Regions from separate parts of the Streptomyces sp. NPDC048461 genome, predicted to be linked through region 2. Evidence: riboswitches for the same ligand, from Rfam matches in the RefSeq annotation. Region 2 holds a riboswitch; each other region holds the start of a gene.
The links. Region 2 has a riboswitch for cyclic di-AMP ahead of ACZ6S8_RS20810 (transglycosylase family protein). Riboswitches for the same ligand answer to the same signal wherever they lie in the genome.
Positions count from the first base shown of each region.

Region 1 (4,662 bases), on a different contig from region 2:
GAGGAGGGCGGCCGGGGCGGGGGCTTCGACCTCGGCGCCCTGCTGGCCGAGCGCGGCGCGGAGCGGTACGAGCTGCACGCCCGGTACCTGAACCACCAGCTGCCCCGGATGCTGCACACCATCGGCTTCGACAAGGTCTACGAGCGGGCCGAGGGCGCCCACTTCTGGGACGCCGAGGGCAACGACTACCTGGACATGCTGGCGGGCTTCGGGGTGATGGGCCTGGGGCGCCACCACCCCGTGGTCCGCCGGGCGCTGCACGACGTGCTGGACGCCCGGCTCGCCGACCTGACCCGCTTCGACTGCCAGCCGCTGCCCGGGCTGCTGGCCGAGAAGCTCCTCTCGTACAGCCCCCACCTGGACCGGGTCTTCTTCGGCAACAGCGGCACCGAGGCCGTGGAGACCGCCCTGAAGTTCGCCCGGTACGCCACCGGGCGTCCCAGGGTCCTCTACTGCGACCACGCCTTCCACGGGCTGACCACGGGCGCGCTCTCGGTCAACGGGGAGGCCGGCTTCCGGGACGGGTTCGCGCCGCTGCTGCCCGACACGAAGATCGCGCTCGGCGACCTGGCGGCCCTGGAACGGGAGCTGCGGCGCGGGGACGTGGCGGCCCTCGTGGTGGAGCCGATCCAGGGCAAGGGGGTCCTCGCGGCCCCGCCCGGATTCCTGCTCGCCGCGCAGGAGCTGCTGCACCGGCACAAGGCGCTGCTGATCGCCGACGAGGTGCAGACGGGCCTGGGACGGACCGGTGACTTCTACGCGTACCAGCACGAGCCGGGCGTGGAACCGGACCTCGTGTGCGTCGCCAAGGCGCTCTCGGGCGGCTACGTGCCGGTCGGTGCGACCCTGGGCAAGGACTGGATCTTCAAAAAGGTCTACTCGTCCATGGACCGGGTCCTCGTCCACTCGGCGAGCTTCGGTTCCAACGCGCAGGCGATGGCGGCCGGACTGGCGGTGCTCTCCGTCATGGAGGACGAGGAGGTCGTCGCGAACGCGCGGGCCATGGGCGACCTGCTCCGCGGGCGGCTCGCGGCCCTCGTGGACGAGTACGAGCTGCTGCACGAGGTGCGGGGGCGCGGGCTGATGATCGGCATCGAGTTCGGCCGGCCGTCCTCGCTGGGGCTGCGCAGCCGGTGGACGATGCTCCAGGCGGCCCGCAAGGGGCTCTTCGCGCAGATGGTCGTGGTGCCGCTGCTCCAGAAGCACCGCATCCTCACCCAGGTGTCCGGCGACCACCTGGAAGTGATCAAGCTCATCCCGCCGCTCGTCGTGGACGAGGCGGACGTCGACCGGTTCGTCGGTGCCTTCCGCGAGGTGATGGACGAGGCGCACGGCGGGTCCGGGCTGATGTGGGAATTCGGCCGGACGCTGGTGAAGCAGGCCGTCGGCAACCGCTGACCGCCGACGGCCCGCCGCGGCGGGTCAGTCCAGCAGTCCGGCCCGGAGCCGGGCGAGGGTCTCGGGCGCCAGCCCGAGGCCCTCTGCCAGGTAGGGCTCCACCCCGCCCCAGGTCTCGTCGATGGTGTCGAAGGCCGCCGTCAGGTACGCGGCGCGGGCGTCGAACAGCGGGGACAGCAGCTCCATCACCTCGGGGGAGCGGGCATCGGGGGAGTCGCTGCCGCGGCGCACCCGGTAGCGCCGGTGCGGGGCGTTGGACTCCAGGTAGTCCGCCACGATCGCCTCGCGCTCGACGCCCAGGGCGAGCAGGGTGACGGCGACGGACAGACCGGCACGGTCCTTGCCGGCCGCACAGTGCATGAGCGCGGGGACGCTGTCCCCGGCGAGCGCGTGCAGGACCAGACTGTGCTCGGCGGTGCGGTTCGCGATGATCGAGCGGTACGAGTTCGCCATCCGTGCCGCGCCCCTCCCGTCGCCCAGGAGTCCGCGGAGCTGTTCCAGATCGCCGTCGCGCACCATCTTCCAGAACTCCCGGCCGTCGGCCGGATCCGAGAGCGGGATGTTGACGTTCCGCACGCCGGGGAGCTCCACGTCCGGCCCCTCCAGCGCGTGGTCGGCGTCGTTGCGGAAGTCGAAGACGGTGTGGAGCCCGAGCGAGTTGAGGAACTCTGTATCGGTTTCAGTGGCATGTGCGAGATGTCCGCTTCGGAAGAGTCGTCCCGGCCTGACCCTCCGTCCGTCCGTCGTCGGCAGGCCGCCCACGTCGCGGAAGTTCCGTACTCCGGTCAGGTCCGGTTCCGGCTGTGACCACCCGGGCGGGGTCGGGGGTATCTGCTGGGTCACGTGAACTCCTCCGCGTCGTCGTCGGGTGTCCGAATTACACTACTTGGCAACAACTTGCCATATCCGGAGGCGAGATCGGGTGCCCGCCCGTGAGCCAGATCATACGGTGACCGTGAGTGCCTGATCGCGAAAGTCGAATGGCCCAGCCAGACCGGATGTTGGCGGTCCGGAATGGACACAGGGTGACGGGAATTCCGCCGATCTCTCACCTCTGGGATTCCGTCAGGTAATTCGCGGCTTGTTCCTCGTGGCCGGACTCGATTACCTTCGCGATCGATCCGGGCGGACCGCCGAATCCTGCCGCCACCCGGAAAACCGCACCCGACTATTCACGCGCGGCAGGAGCGGGGGAACCAGGTAAGCCGCCGTCCCGAGTGTTCATATCGGGACGGCTTGGGGTGAAGCCGTACATGTGCCCATACGTGTGCGGCCGGACATCTCCAGTCCGAACCCGACAGCTCACCTCGCAGGCGACGGAGAGGAAACCGCCATGCCCGCAAAGGGTAAGCACCGCCGTCCCAAGTCCCTTTCGATCTCCCGCGGTTTCGCCGTCGCCGGCACCGGTGGCGCGGCCCTCGCGCTGCCGCTGATGGGCGCCGCGAGCGCCCAGGCGGCCGGAGCCCCGGCCGCCGCGCCGGCCACCGTGCCCGCCGTGGCCCCGCAGCTGCCGGTCGCGCTGGCCGCGCCGGTCGCCGCCCCCGCGGCGGCCCCGGCCGCCGCGCCGACCGTGTACACGGTCGTGTCCGGCGACTACCTCTCCAAGATCGCCGCGGAGCGCGACCTGTCCGGCGGCTGGGAGCAGTTGTACGCCGACAACCGCGAGGCCGTCGGCACCGACCCCTCGCTGATCCACCCGGGTCTGAAGCTGACGCTGGGCGCGAAGGGCGCCTCCGCGCCCACCGCCGCAGCGCCGGCGCCGGCCCCGGCTCCGGCCGAGAAGCCGGTCCAGAAGAAGCAGAAGCCTGCCGAGGCCCCGGTCTCCGGCAAGGCGGCCTCGGGGAAGCAGGACGCCCCCGTCCGCAAGCAGCAGCCCAAGGTCCAGCAGAAGACGCAGGGCGCCGGGACCTCCACCGGCGCGGCGGCCCCCACGGGCGCCGGCTTCGTGGCCCCCGTCGGCGGCGGGGTCTCCACCCAGTACCGGGCGAGCGGCGCCATGTGGTCCTCGGGTTACCACACCGGAGTCGACTTCATCGCGAGCTCCGGCACCACGGTCAAGGCCGTCGGCGCGGGCACCGTCGTCTCCGCGGGCTGGGGCGGCTCGTACGGCAACGAGGTCGTCATCCGGCACGCGGACGGCAAGTACTCCCAGTACGGCCACCTCTCCTCGCTGTCCGTCTCGGCCGGCCAGAGCGTGAGCGCCGGACAGCGCATCGGCCTCTCCGGCTCCACCGGCAACTCCTCCGGCCCGCACCTGCACTTCGAGATCCGCACGGGCCCGTCCTACGGCTCCGACATCAACCCGCTGGCCTACCTCCGCTCGAAGGGCGCCACCGTCTGACGGTGAGGCGCCCGACGGCATCCGCCGCGGCGAGGGACACGCGTCAGGCCGGGACCCGAGGGGGGTCCCGGCCTGACGCGTACTTATTCCTTATCCCGCGCGTGGTATAGATCACGGTCCGTTAACCCCTGCTTACGTTGGCGTAGGTTGCCCGCCGGGGTGAAGGATGGTGCTTCGTGGCAGCGACGACGACGACACTCAAGACCATCGGCTCGTACGCGGCGATCGGGGACAGCTTCACCGAGGGTGTGGGGGACCCGGGACCGGGGGGAACGTTTCTCGGCTGGGCGGACCGGCTCGCCGTGCTCCTGGCCGATCGACGCGACGAGCACGACTTCCGATACGCGAACCTGGCCGTGCGCGGCAGGCTCCTCGACCAGATCGTGGCCGAGCAGGTGCCGCGGGCCAAGGCGCTCGCCCCGGACCTCGTGACCTTCTGCGCGGGCGGCAACGACATCATCCGGCCTGGCAGCGACCCCGACGACGTGGCGGAGCGCTTCGAGGCCGCCGTGGCCGACCTCGCCGCATCCGTCGGCCAGGTCATGATCACCACCGGCTTCGACACCCGCGGCGTGCCGGTCCTGCGGCACCTGCGCGGCAAGGTGGCGACGTACAGCGCCCACGTGCGCTCCATCGCCGACCGGTACGACTGCCCGGTGCTCGACCTCTGGTCCCTCAGATCCGTACAGGACCGGCGGGCCTGGGACGGCGACCGGCTGCACCTTTCGCCCGAGGGCCACACCCGGGTGGCCCTGCGCGCCGCGCAGGTGCTCGGCATCCAGGTGCCGACCGACCCCGACCAGCCCTGGCCGCCGCAGCGGCCGCGCGGCTCGGTGGACACCACCCGGGACAACATCCAGTGGGCCCGCGAGCACCTCGCCCCCTGGATCGGACGCCGGCTGCGCGGCGAGTCCTCCGGGGAC
Region 1 is NZ_JBVJGW010000016.1:155,599-160,260, reverse strand. Features, by position in the region: gene ACZ6S8_RS26070 (aspartate aminotransferase family protein) at 1-1,398, shown strand, start outside; gene ACZ6S8_RS26065 (tyrosine-protein phosphatase) at 1,423-2,241, opposite strand; cyclic di-AMP (ydaO/yuaA leader) riboswitch at 2,554-2,729, shown strand; gene ACZ6S8_RS26060 (peptidoglycan DD-metalloendopeptidase family protein) at 2,732-3,739, shown strand; gene ACZ6S8_RS26055 (SGNH/GDSL hydrolase family protein) at 3,916-4,662, shown strand, end outside.
Region 1: another riboswitch for cyclic di-AMP. It lies ahead of ACZ6S8_RS26060 (peptidoglycan DD-metalloendopeptidase family protein); the one in region 2 lies ahead of ACZ6S8_RS20810 (transglycosylase family protein).

Region 2 (4,662 bases):
GGGGGAGGCCGACCTGATCCACGAGTTCGCCTTCCCGCTCCCCATCTACGCCATCTGCGAGATGCTCGGCGTCCCGCGCGAGGACCAGGACGACTTCCGCGACTGGGCCGGGATGATGATCCGGCACGGCGGGGGTCCGCGCGGCGGCGTGGGGCGCGCGGTCAAGCAGATGCGCACGTACCTCGGCGAGCTCATCCATCGAAAAAGGGACGATCTGGGCGACGACCTGATCTCCGACCTGATCCGGGCGAGCGACCACGGGGACCACCTGACGGAGGGTGAGGCCACCGCGATGGCGTTCATCCTGCTGTTCGCCGGGTTCGAGACGACCGTGAACCTGATCGGCAACGGCGTCCACTCCCTCTTCGCGAACCCGGACCAGCGCGAGCGCCTCCAGCGCTCCCTCGCCGCCGGGGAGCGCGGTCTGCTGGAGACCGGCGTCGAGGAGCTGCTGCGCTACGACGGGCCCGTGGAGCTGGCCACCTGGCGGTTCGCCACCGAGGCGCTGACCCTCGGCGGCCGGTCGGTGGAGGCGGGGGACCCGGTGCTCGTCGTCCTGGCGGCCGCCGACCGGGACCCCGACCGCTTCGCCGACCCGGACGCGCTCGACCTCTCGCGCACCGACAACCAGCACCTCGGATACGGCCACGGCATCCACTACTGCCTGGGTGCTCCGCTCGCCCGGCTGGAGGGTCAGACCGCGCTTGCGACTTTGCTGACGCGTCTGCCGGACCTGGAACTCGCCGTTCCGCCCGAGGAGCTGCGCTGGCGCGGCGGACTGATCATGCGTGGCCTGCGCACGCTTCCCGTCCGCTTCGCAGCCCCAAACATCGGAGGAACACCTGACGCTTAGTCGACTGCGGTCGGAACTTGTGACAATCGCTCAAAGGCCGCTAAGTTCTGCCGTTACCCCGCCGTTATGCGAAAGGTGCACCTACATGCGTTCCGGGAACGGCCGCCACAGACGCCCCCGCCAGGTCCCCGCGCTGGTAGTCACAGCCGGAGTCACTGGCTCAGCGCTGGCCCTGCCGCTGCTTGCAGCCACCAACGCCACGGCCGCCGACACCTCCACGTGGGACAGGGTCGCCGAGTGCGAGAGCGGCGGGAGCTGGAGCGCCAACTTCGGCAGCGGCGCGTACGGCGGGCTGCAGTTCACCCAGGACCAGTGGCGCGGCGCCGGCGGGCTCGACTTCGCCGAGCGGCCCGACCTCGCCAGCCGCTCGCAGCAGATCGCCGTCGCCGAACGGGTGCTGGCCTCCCAGGGCCCCCAGGCGTGGCCGCTGTGCGCGGCGTCCGCCGGGCTGGCCCAGCAGAGCCCCGCCGCGGAGGTGGACCCGGGCCTGCCCGGCCCCGCCGGGAGCGCGTCGCCGACGCCGAACCGGCCCGACGCCGAGGTGCCCGTCCACGGGTCCGACCCCGCCAGGGACTTCGGGGCGCCGACCCCGACCCCCTCCGACACCCCGGCGTTCGCCATCCCCGACGGCCCGCTCGCGCCGCCCGGCGGACTTCCCGTCATGCCGGCGCCGGACGACCCGTCGACGGCCCCGGCCGACCCGACGGCCCCCGTGACGCCCGGCGGCCCGGGAACGGCCCCCGCCGACCCGACGGCCCCTGTGGACCCCACGGCCCCCGCCGACCCCACCGCGCCGACCACCCCGGCCGACCCGACGGCGCCGGCGGGCCCGGGTGTGCCCACGGGCTCCGCTCCCGGCCCGTCCACGGGCCCGACGCCCCAGACGACTCCGGGCGCCTCCACCGACCCGTCGGTCCCGCCCGCCCTGCCGGTGGAGGGCAGCGGCAAGCACCGCGGAACGCCCGCCGTCGAGGCGCCCGGCGCGTCTGACGCCGCGTCGGAGCCCTCGTACACCGTGAAGTCGGGCGACAGCCTGACCGCCATCGCGGACGCCAACGGACTCAAGGGCGGCTGGAACGCGCTCTACGCCGCCAACGAGCAGGTCATCGGCGAAGACGCCAACCTGATCAAGCCCGGCCAGAACCTGGATCTAACCGCGAAATAGGGGCACTTCGGGCACCCTTTAAAGGGTTGATTGTCCGTTTTCTGTAAGTGAGACATGTGTCTCTTCGGGTCAACTGGCGTGTCCCGCCCCGGAGCTCGCGCAAACCCCGTCCTCACCTGCGCAAACGCTCCCGGGAAGGGCGCAAGTAGGGGCGTTTCTCCCCGATGTGGCGCGTTGAACATCGGGGAGGGAGCCGTCTACCTTCTGAATCGCTCGCCACCGCGGGCTCCTTCGACCGCATCGCCGAATCCTGCCGGCGGACGGGGGGAACAGTCGTCGCGCAAGCGCCGAAGGCAGGAGCGGGGGAACCAAGGTAGGCGCCGGGAGCGGCCGTTGAGAGACGGTCACGCCACCGGCTAGGGGTTAAGACGTGCGCAAGGTCGCACGGCCGGGCAACTCACTCGCCCGAACCCGACAGCTCACCTCGTAGGCGTCGGTGAGGAGAAACTCCATGCTGCTTTCCGGCAAGGGCAAGCACCGCCGCGGTTCCAAGGCCGTCCGCATCGTCACGCTCGCCGGTGTCGCCGGTGTGGCCGTGGCCGCCCCCCTGATGGCCGCCGGCTCCGCCAGCGCCGCCACCGCGTCCGAGTGGGACAAGGTCGCGCAGTGCGAGGCGGGCGGCAACTGGGCCATCAACACGGGCAACGGCTACTACGGCGGACTGCAGTTCTCGTCCTCCACGTGGGCCGCGTTCGGTGGCAAGTCGTACGCCGCCCAGGCCAACCAGGCCACGAAGTCGCAGCAGATAGCCATCGCGGAGAAGGTCCTCAAGGGCCAGGGCAAGGGCGCCTGGCCGTCCTGCGGCGTGGGCCTGTCGAACTCCTCCTACACGGGTGGCGGCTCGACGGAGACCCCGAAGCAGACCAAGAAGACCGAGACCAAGAAGACCGCGCCGAAGACCGAGGTCAAGAAGACCGCGCCGAAGGTCGAGACCAAGCGGTCCCAGGCCCCGACGACGCGCTCCGAGCGCTCCGAGGCCCCGGCCCCGGCCGCCAAGCCGAAGGCCCAGGCCCCGAAGACCGGCACCGGCTCGTACGAGGTCAAGTCCGGTGACACGCTGGGCACCATCGCCGAGGCCAACAACGTCCAGGGCGGCTGGGAGAAGGTCTTCGAGCTCAACAAGGACATCGTCTCGGACGCCGACCTGATCTTCCCGGGTCAGAAGCTCGACCTCAGCTGAACCCCGCGGCAACCGCCGCCGGAGCCCCCGCGCTCCGCCCGCTGAATCACGCAGGGTCCCACCGCCCGGCGCGCCTCCCCCCGCGCGCCGGGCGGTGGCGTGTGCGCCCACGGCGCGCGGATTCAAGAGACCTATGTCCTGGAAGAGGGGTATTCGGGCCCTTTTTCGTCCCAGGACCCGGGCGGTCGTCCGGCCCCGCGCCCGGAGCCGGTTAGGCTCTAGGCGGCAAGGCCATCCCACGGCCTGACACGCCACCGCACACCCAGCGTCACATCCCAGAAGGAGATGCTCGTGCCGTCCATCGACGTCGTCGTAGCCCGGGAAATCCTGGACTCCCGAGGCAACCCCACGGTCGAGGTCGAGGTGGGCCTCGACGATGGCAGCACCGGCCGTGCTGCCGTCCCGTCCGGCGCCTCCACCGGTGCATTCGAGGCCATCGAGCTCCGTGACGGTGACCCCAACCGTTACTTCGGCAAGGGTGTCGAGAAGGCCGTCCTCGCCGTCATCGAGCAGATCGGCCCGGAGCTCGTCGGCTACGACGCCACCGAGCAGCGCCTGATCGACCAGGCCATGTTCGACCTGGACGCCACCGACAACAAGGGCTCCCTCGGCGCCAACGCCATCCTCGGCGTGTCCCTCGCCGTCGCGCACGCCGCGTCCGAAGCCTCGGACCTGCCGCTCTTCCGCTACCTCGGCGGTCCGAACGCGCACCTGCTGCCCGTCCCGATGATGAACATCCTCAACGGTGGGTCGCACGCCGACTCCAACGTGGACATCCAGGAGTTCATGATCGCCCCGATCGGCGCGGAGTCCTTCTCCGAGGCGCTGCGCTGGGGCGCCGAGGTCTACCACACCCTCAAGAAGGTGCTCCACACCAAGGGCCTGTCCACCGGCCTCGGTGACGAGGGCGGCTTCGCCCCGAACCTGGAGTCCAACCGCGCCGCGCTCGACCTCATCGTCGAGGCCATCAAGCAGGCCGGCTACGTCCCGGGCAAGGACATCGCGCTCGCGCTCGACGTCGCCGCGTCCGAGTTCTACAAGGACGGCAAGTACGAGTTCGAGGGCCAGTCCCGCTCGGCCGCCGAGATGACCGAGTACTACGAGGAGCTCGTCTCCGCGTACCCGATGGTCTCCATCGAGGACCCGCTGTACGAGGACGACTGGGCCGGCTGGAAGACCCTCACCGACCGCCTGGGCTCCAAGGTCCAGATCGTCGGCGACGACCTCTTCGTCACCAACCCGGAGCGCCTGGCCCGCGGCATCGAGGAGGGCTCCGCGAACGCCCTGCTCGTGAAGGTGAACCAGATCGGTTCGCTGACCGAGACCCTCGACGCCGTCGAGATGGCCCAGCGCAACGGCTTCAAGTGCATGATGTCGCACCGCTCCGGCGAGACCGAGGACGTCACCATCGCCGACCTCGCCGTCGCCGTGAACTGCGGCCAGATCAAGACCGGCGCCCCGGCC
Region 2 is NZ_JBVJGW010000011.1:191,394-196,055, forward strand. Features, by position in the region: gene ACZ6S8_RS20800 (cytochrome P450 family protein) at 1-853, shown strand, start outside; gene ACZ6S8_RS20805 (LysM peptidoglycan-binding domain-containing protein) at 939-2,018, shown strand; cyclic di-AMP (ydaO/yuaA leader) riboswitch at 2,294-2,466, shown strand; gene ACZ6S8_RS20810 (transglycosylase family protein) at 2,470-3,198, shown strand; gene eno (phosphopyruvate hydratase) at 3,484-4,662, shown strand, end outside.

Region 3 (4,662 bases), on a different contig from region 2:
CCGACCCACCAGCTGGAGCTCGCGCTCTGGCTGGAGGCGGACCGGATGGGCTCGCTGCTGGCGGCCCTGGACGACGAGTCCATGGAGAACCAGCGCGACGTCGTCAAGAACGAGCGCCGCCAGCGGTACGACAACGTCCCGTACGGCACGGCGTTCGAGCGGCTGACCGCCCTCGCGTACCCCGAGGGCCACCCGTACCACCACACCCCGATCGGCTCGATGGCCGACCTCGACGCCGCCTCCCTGGAGGACGCGCGCCACTTCTTCCGCACGTACTACGCGCCCAACAACGCTGTGCTCTCGGTCGTCGGCGACATCGACCCCGAGCGCACGCTCGCCTGGGTCGAGAAGTACTTCGGCACCATCCCGAGCCACGACGGCAAGCAGCCGCCGCGCGACGGCACGCTGCCGGACGTCATGGGGCAGGAGCTCCGCGAGGAGATCGTCGAGGAGGTGCCGGCGCGCGCCCTGATGGCCGCCTACCGGCTCCCGCACGACGGCACCCGCGAGTGCGACGCCGCCGACGTGGCGCTGACGGTGCTGGGCGGCGGCGAGTCCTCGCGGCTGCACAACCGCCTGGTACGCCGCGACCAGACGGCCGTCGCGGCCGGCTTCGGCCTGCTGCGCCTGGCCGGCGCCCCCTCGCTGGGCTGGCTGGACGTGAAGACGTCCGGCGGGGTCGAGGTGCCCGCCATCGAGGCGGCCGTGGACGAGGAGCTCGCGCGGTTCGCCGCCGAGGGCCCGACGGCCGAGGAGATGGAGCGCGCCCAGGCCCAGCTGGAGCGCGAATGGCTGGACCGGCTGAGCACGGTGTCCGGCCGCGCCGACGAACTGTGCCGCTTCGCGGTGCTGTTCGGCGACCCGCAGCTGGCGCTGACCGCCGTGGGGCGCGTCCTCGACGTCACCGCCGAGGAGGTCCAGGCCGTGGCCGCGGCCCGGCTGCGCCCGGACAACCGCGCGGTGCTCGTCTACGAGCCGCTGGCGGCCGACGCCGACGGGGCCGACGGGAACGACCAGTCCGACGAGAACGAGGGGGCGGAGCAGTGAGCGACACCGCAGCCGACACCGCGGCCGACGCCGTGGCCGTCACGATGACCTTCCACCCGCGCCCCGAGGCCGGCGAGCCGCAGCCGTGGGCCTTCCCGGCCCCCGAGCGCGGTGAGCTGGCCAACGGGCTGACGCTGCTGCGCTGCCACCGCCCGGGCCAGCAGGTGATCGCGGTCGAGGTCAACCTCGCCGCCCCGCTCGACGCGGAGCCCGAGGGCCTGGACGGCGTGGCGACGATCATGGCGCGGGCGCTGTCCGAAGGCACCGACAAGCACTCCGCCGAGGAGTTCTCGGCCGAGCTGGAGCGCTGCGGGGCCACCCTCGACGCCCACGCGGACCACCCGGGCCTGCGGGTCTCCCTGGAGGTCCCCGCCTCGCGCCTGCACAAGGCGCTCGGCCTGCTCGCCGAGGCGCTGCGCGCGCCCGCGTTCGCCGACGCCGAGGTGGACCGCCTGGTGCGCAACCGGCTCGACGAGATCCCCCACGAGCTGGCCAACCCGCAGCGCCGCGCCGCCAAGCAGCTCTCCAAGGAGCTCTTCCCGGCCTCCCTGCGGATGTCCCGCCCGCGCCAGGGCTCCGAGGAGACGGTGGCCCGGATCGACTCCGCGGCCGTACGCGCCTTCTACGAGGCCCACGTGCGCCCCGCCACGGCCACCGCGGTCGTCGTCGGCGACCTGACCGGGATCGACCTGGACGCCGTCCTGGCCGACACCCTGGGCATCTGGACCGGCAACTCCGCCGCGCCGCGGCCCGTGCCGCCGGTGACCGCCGACGACACCGGCCGCGTCGTCATCGTGGACCGGCCGGGCGCGGTCCAGACGCAGCTGCTGATCGGCCGCATCGGGCCGGACCGGCACGACCGCGTCTGGGCGCCCCAGGTGCTCGGCACGTACTGCCTGGGCGGCACCCTGACCTCCCGCCTGGACAAGGTGCTGCGCGAGGAGAAGGGGTACACCTACGGCGTGCGCGCCTTCGGCCAGGTGCTGCGGTCGACCGCGGACGGCAAGGGCGCCTCGATGCTGGCCATCAGCGGCTCGGTGGACACCCCGAACACCGGCCCGGCGCTGGAGGACCTCTGGAAGGTGCTGCGCACCCTCGCGGAGGGCGGGCTGACCGACGCCGAACGGGACGTCGCGGTGCAGAACTTGGTGGGCGTGGCGCCGCTGAAGTTCGAGACGGCCGCCTCGGTGGCCGGCACCCTCGCGGACCAGGTGGAGCAGGAGCTGCCGGACGACTACCAGGCGCAGTTGTACGCCCGGCTGGCCGAGACCGGCACGGTGGAGGCCACTTCGGCGGTGGTGAACGCCTTCCCGGCGAACCGGCTGGTCACGGTGCTGGTGGGCGACGCGTCGCAGATCGAGGCGCCGGTGCGGGCGCTCGGGATCGGTGACGTCAGCGTCGTCACCAACTGACGTCCGTCACCTCACCAACTGACGTGCGCAACAAGGGGCTCTGGCGACTTGTCGACCAGGGCCCCTTTTGTCCATTTAGTGGTGAGGTTGCTTGTATGCGGTGTGGCGTACGCAACAAAAGGGCTCGTCTGTTTGGCGATCGACTGATGATCCGCCTAGCGTCAGCCGTGCTGTTCGTCAGTTGTGCCCGCCGCACCCGCGGCACCGGACAGCGATCGCCGAGTCCCCGTCAGGCGCGAGCCTGGGGAGCCGGGGACCCACATCAGTCCCTGGGGTGAATCGGGCCGCCTCGCAAGAGGAAGCCCGTAGGAGACCTTCCTGCTCCGAACCCGTCAGCTAACCCGGTAGGCGAGAGGGAAGGAAAGGATCAACCTCTTCATGGCGTTTGGCAGTCGTACCGCCGGCTCCGGCAAGCACCGCGGTTCCAGCCGTCTGAGCCGCAAGACCGCCGGCTACGCCGGTATAGCCGCCCTCGCCACCACGGGCGTCGTCGGTTCCCTCGCCGGCCCGGCCTTCGCCGCGGACGGCAACACCGAGCACTCCGTCCCCGACGCCGGATACGACGCGGTCGTCGTCGGCGGCGAGCTCGCGGGTGACATCCAGGACCAGGCCGAGTCGCAGCAGCGCGCCGCCGAGCACGCGGCCGCCAAGGCCCAGGCCGAGGCCGAGGCCAAGCAGCGCGCCGCCGAGGCCAAGCGCCTCGCCGAGGCCAAGGCGAAGGCCGAGCGGGACGCCGCCGAGCGTGCGGCCCGCGAGGAGGAGCGCAAGCGCCTCAACACCTTCGTCGCGCCCGTCGGCGGCGGCATCAGCACCCACTACCACGCGGGTGGCGGCATGTGGTCCTCCGGCAGCCACACCGGCATCGACTTCCGCGCCTCCTCCGGCACCTCGGTCCACGCCGTGGGCGCGGGCACCGTCGTCGAGGCCGGCTGGGGCGGCGCGTACGGCAACAACGTCGTCATCAAGCACAACGACGGCACGTTCACCCAGTACGGGCACATGTCCTCGCTGAGCGTCTCCGTCGGCCAGCAGGTCACCCCGGGCCAGCAGATCGGCCTGTCGGGCTCCACCGGCAACTCCAGCGGCCCGCACCTGCACTTCGAGGCCCGCACCGGCGCCGACTACGGCTCGGACATCGACCCGGTCTCGTACCTGCGCTCGCACGGCGTCAGCCTCTGACCCGTACGACCCCGCGCACGACCCACGCTTCGCCGAAGACCCCGACTCGCACCGCGAGCCGGGGTCTTTTGCGAATGTTTCGCTTTTCCGGCCGCTCTCGGAAATTATCGTGTGTTGCAATAGAGTCGCAGCACACTCTGGCACGGCAGTCGGAAATAGGCGGAGGTTCGGTCTTGCGTATTCCTGCGCACGCGGTATGCACGGCAATTCGCGACGACATCGTCTCCGGGGTCTTCGAGCCGGGCAGCAGACTCACCGAAGAGGTCCTCGCCCGCCGGTACGGCGTCTCGCGGGTTCCGGTCCGCGAGGCGCTGCGGACCCTGGAGTCCGAAGGGTTCGTGACCACGCGGCGGCACGCCGGCGCCTGGGTGGCCGAGCCGACGGCGCAGGAGGCGGCCGACCTCCTGGAACTGCGGATGCTGCTGGAGCCCCTCGCCGCCGCCCGGGCCGCGCGACGGCGCACCGAAGCCCACCTGAAGGTGCTCCGCGGGCTGGTCAGACTGGGCCAGGAACGGGCCAGGCGGGGCCAGGGAGAGGACCTGCGGTCCCTGGGCGGCTGGTTCCACGAGACGCTGGCCCAGGCGTCGGGCAGCCCGGGCCTGATCGCGCTGCTCACGCAGATGCGGCACAAGGTCGCGTGGATGTACGTGGTCGAGCCCCCGGCCCGGCCCGCGGAGTCCTGGGCGGAGCACGGCGCGATCGTGGACGCGGTGGCCCGGGGGGACGCGGAGCGGGCGCGCGCCCTGACCGCGATGCACGCGGACCGCGCCGCGGCGGCGCACCGGCCGCGGCCGCGGGCCGCCGTGAGGACTTCGCAACCTGCCGTAAACATGTCGAGCGGCCGTCATTAACAGGCGCCGTATACAAAGGACGGGTATCCGCGCGCCGCTGCCGGAATTCCGGGGCGGTGCCCTTTCGACGTGCTGCCGAATTCATGTGGTGCAGTCGAATTCCCGGCCGCGCTGAATTCCTCCGCCCGTATTTCGGTGCGGTGGGGCGCGCCGCCCGCCGGAGCGCGGGGAAC
Region 3 is NZ_JBVJGW010000018.1:40,790-45,451, reverse strand. Features, by position in the region: gene ACZ6S8_RS27275 (M16 family metallopeptidase) at 1-1,047, shown strand, start outside; gene ACZ6S8_RS27270 (M16 family metallopeptidase) at 1,092-2,459, shown strand; cyclic di-AMP (ydaO/yuaA leader) riboswitch at 2,666-2,825, shown strand; gene ACZ6S8_RS27265 (M23 family metallopeptidase) at 2,838-3,638, shown strand; gene ACZ6S8_RS27260 (GntR family transcriptional regulator) at 3,812-4,489, shown strand.
Region 3: another riboswitch for cyclic di-AMP. It lies ahead of ACZ6S8_RS27265 (M23 family metallopeptidase); the one in region 2 lies ahead of ACZ6S8_RS20810 (transglycosylase family protein).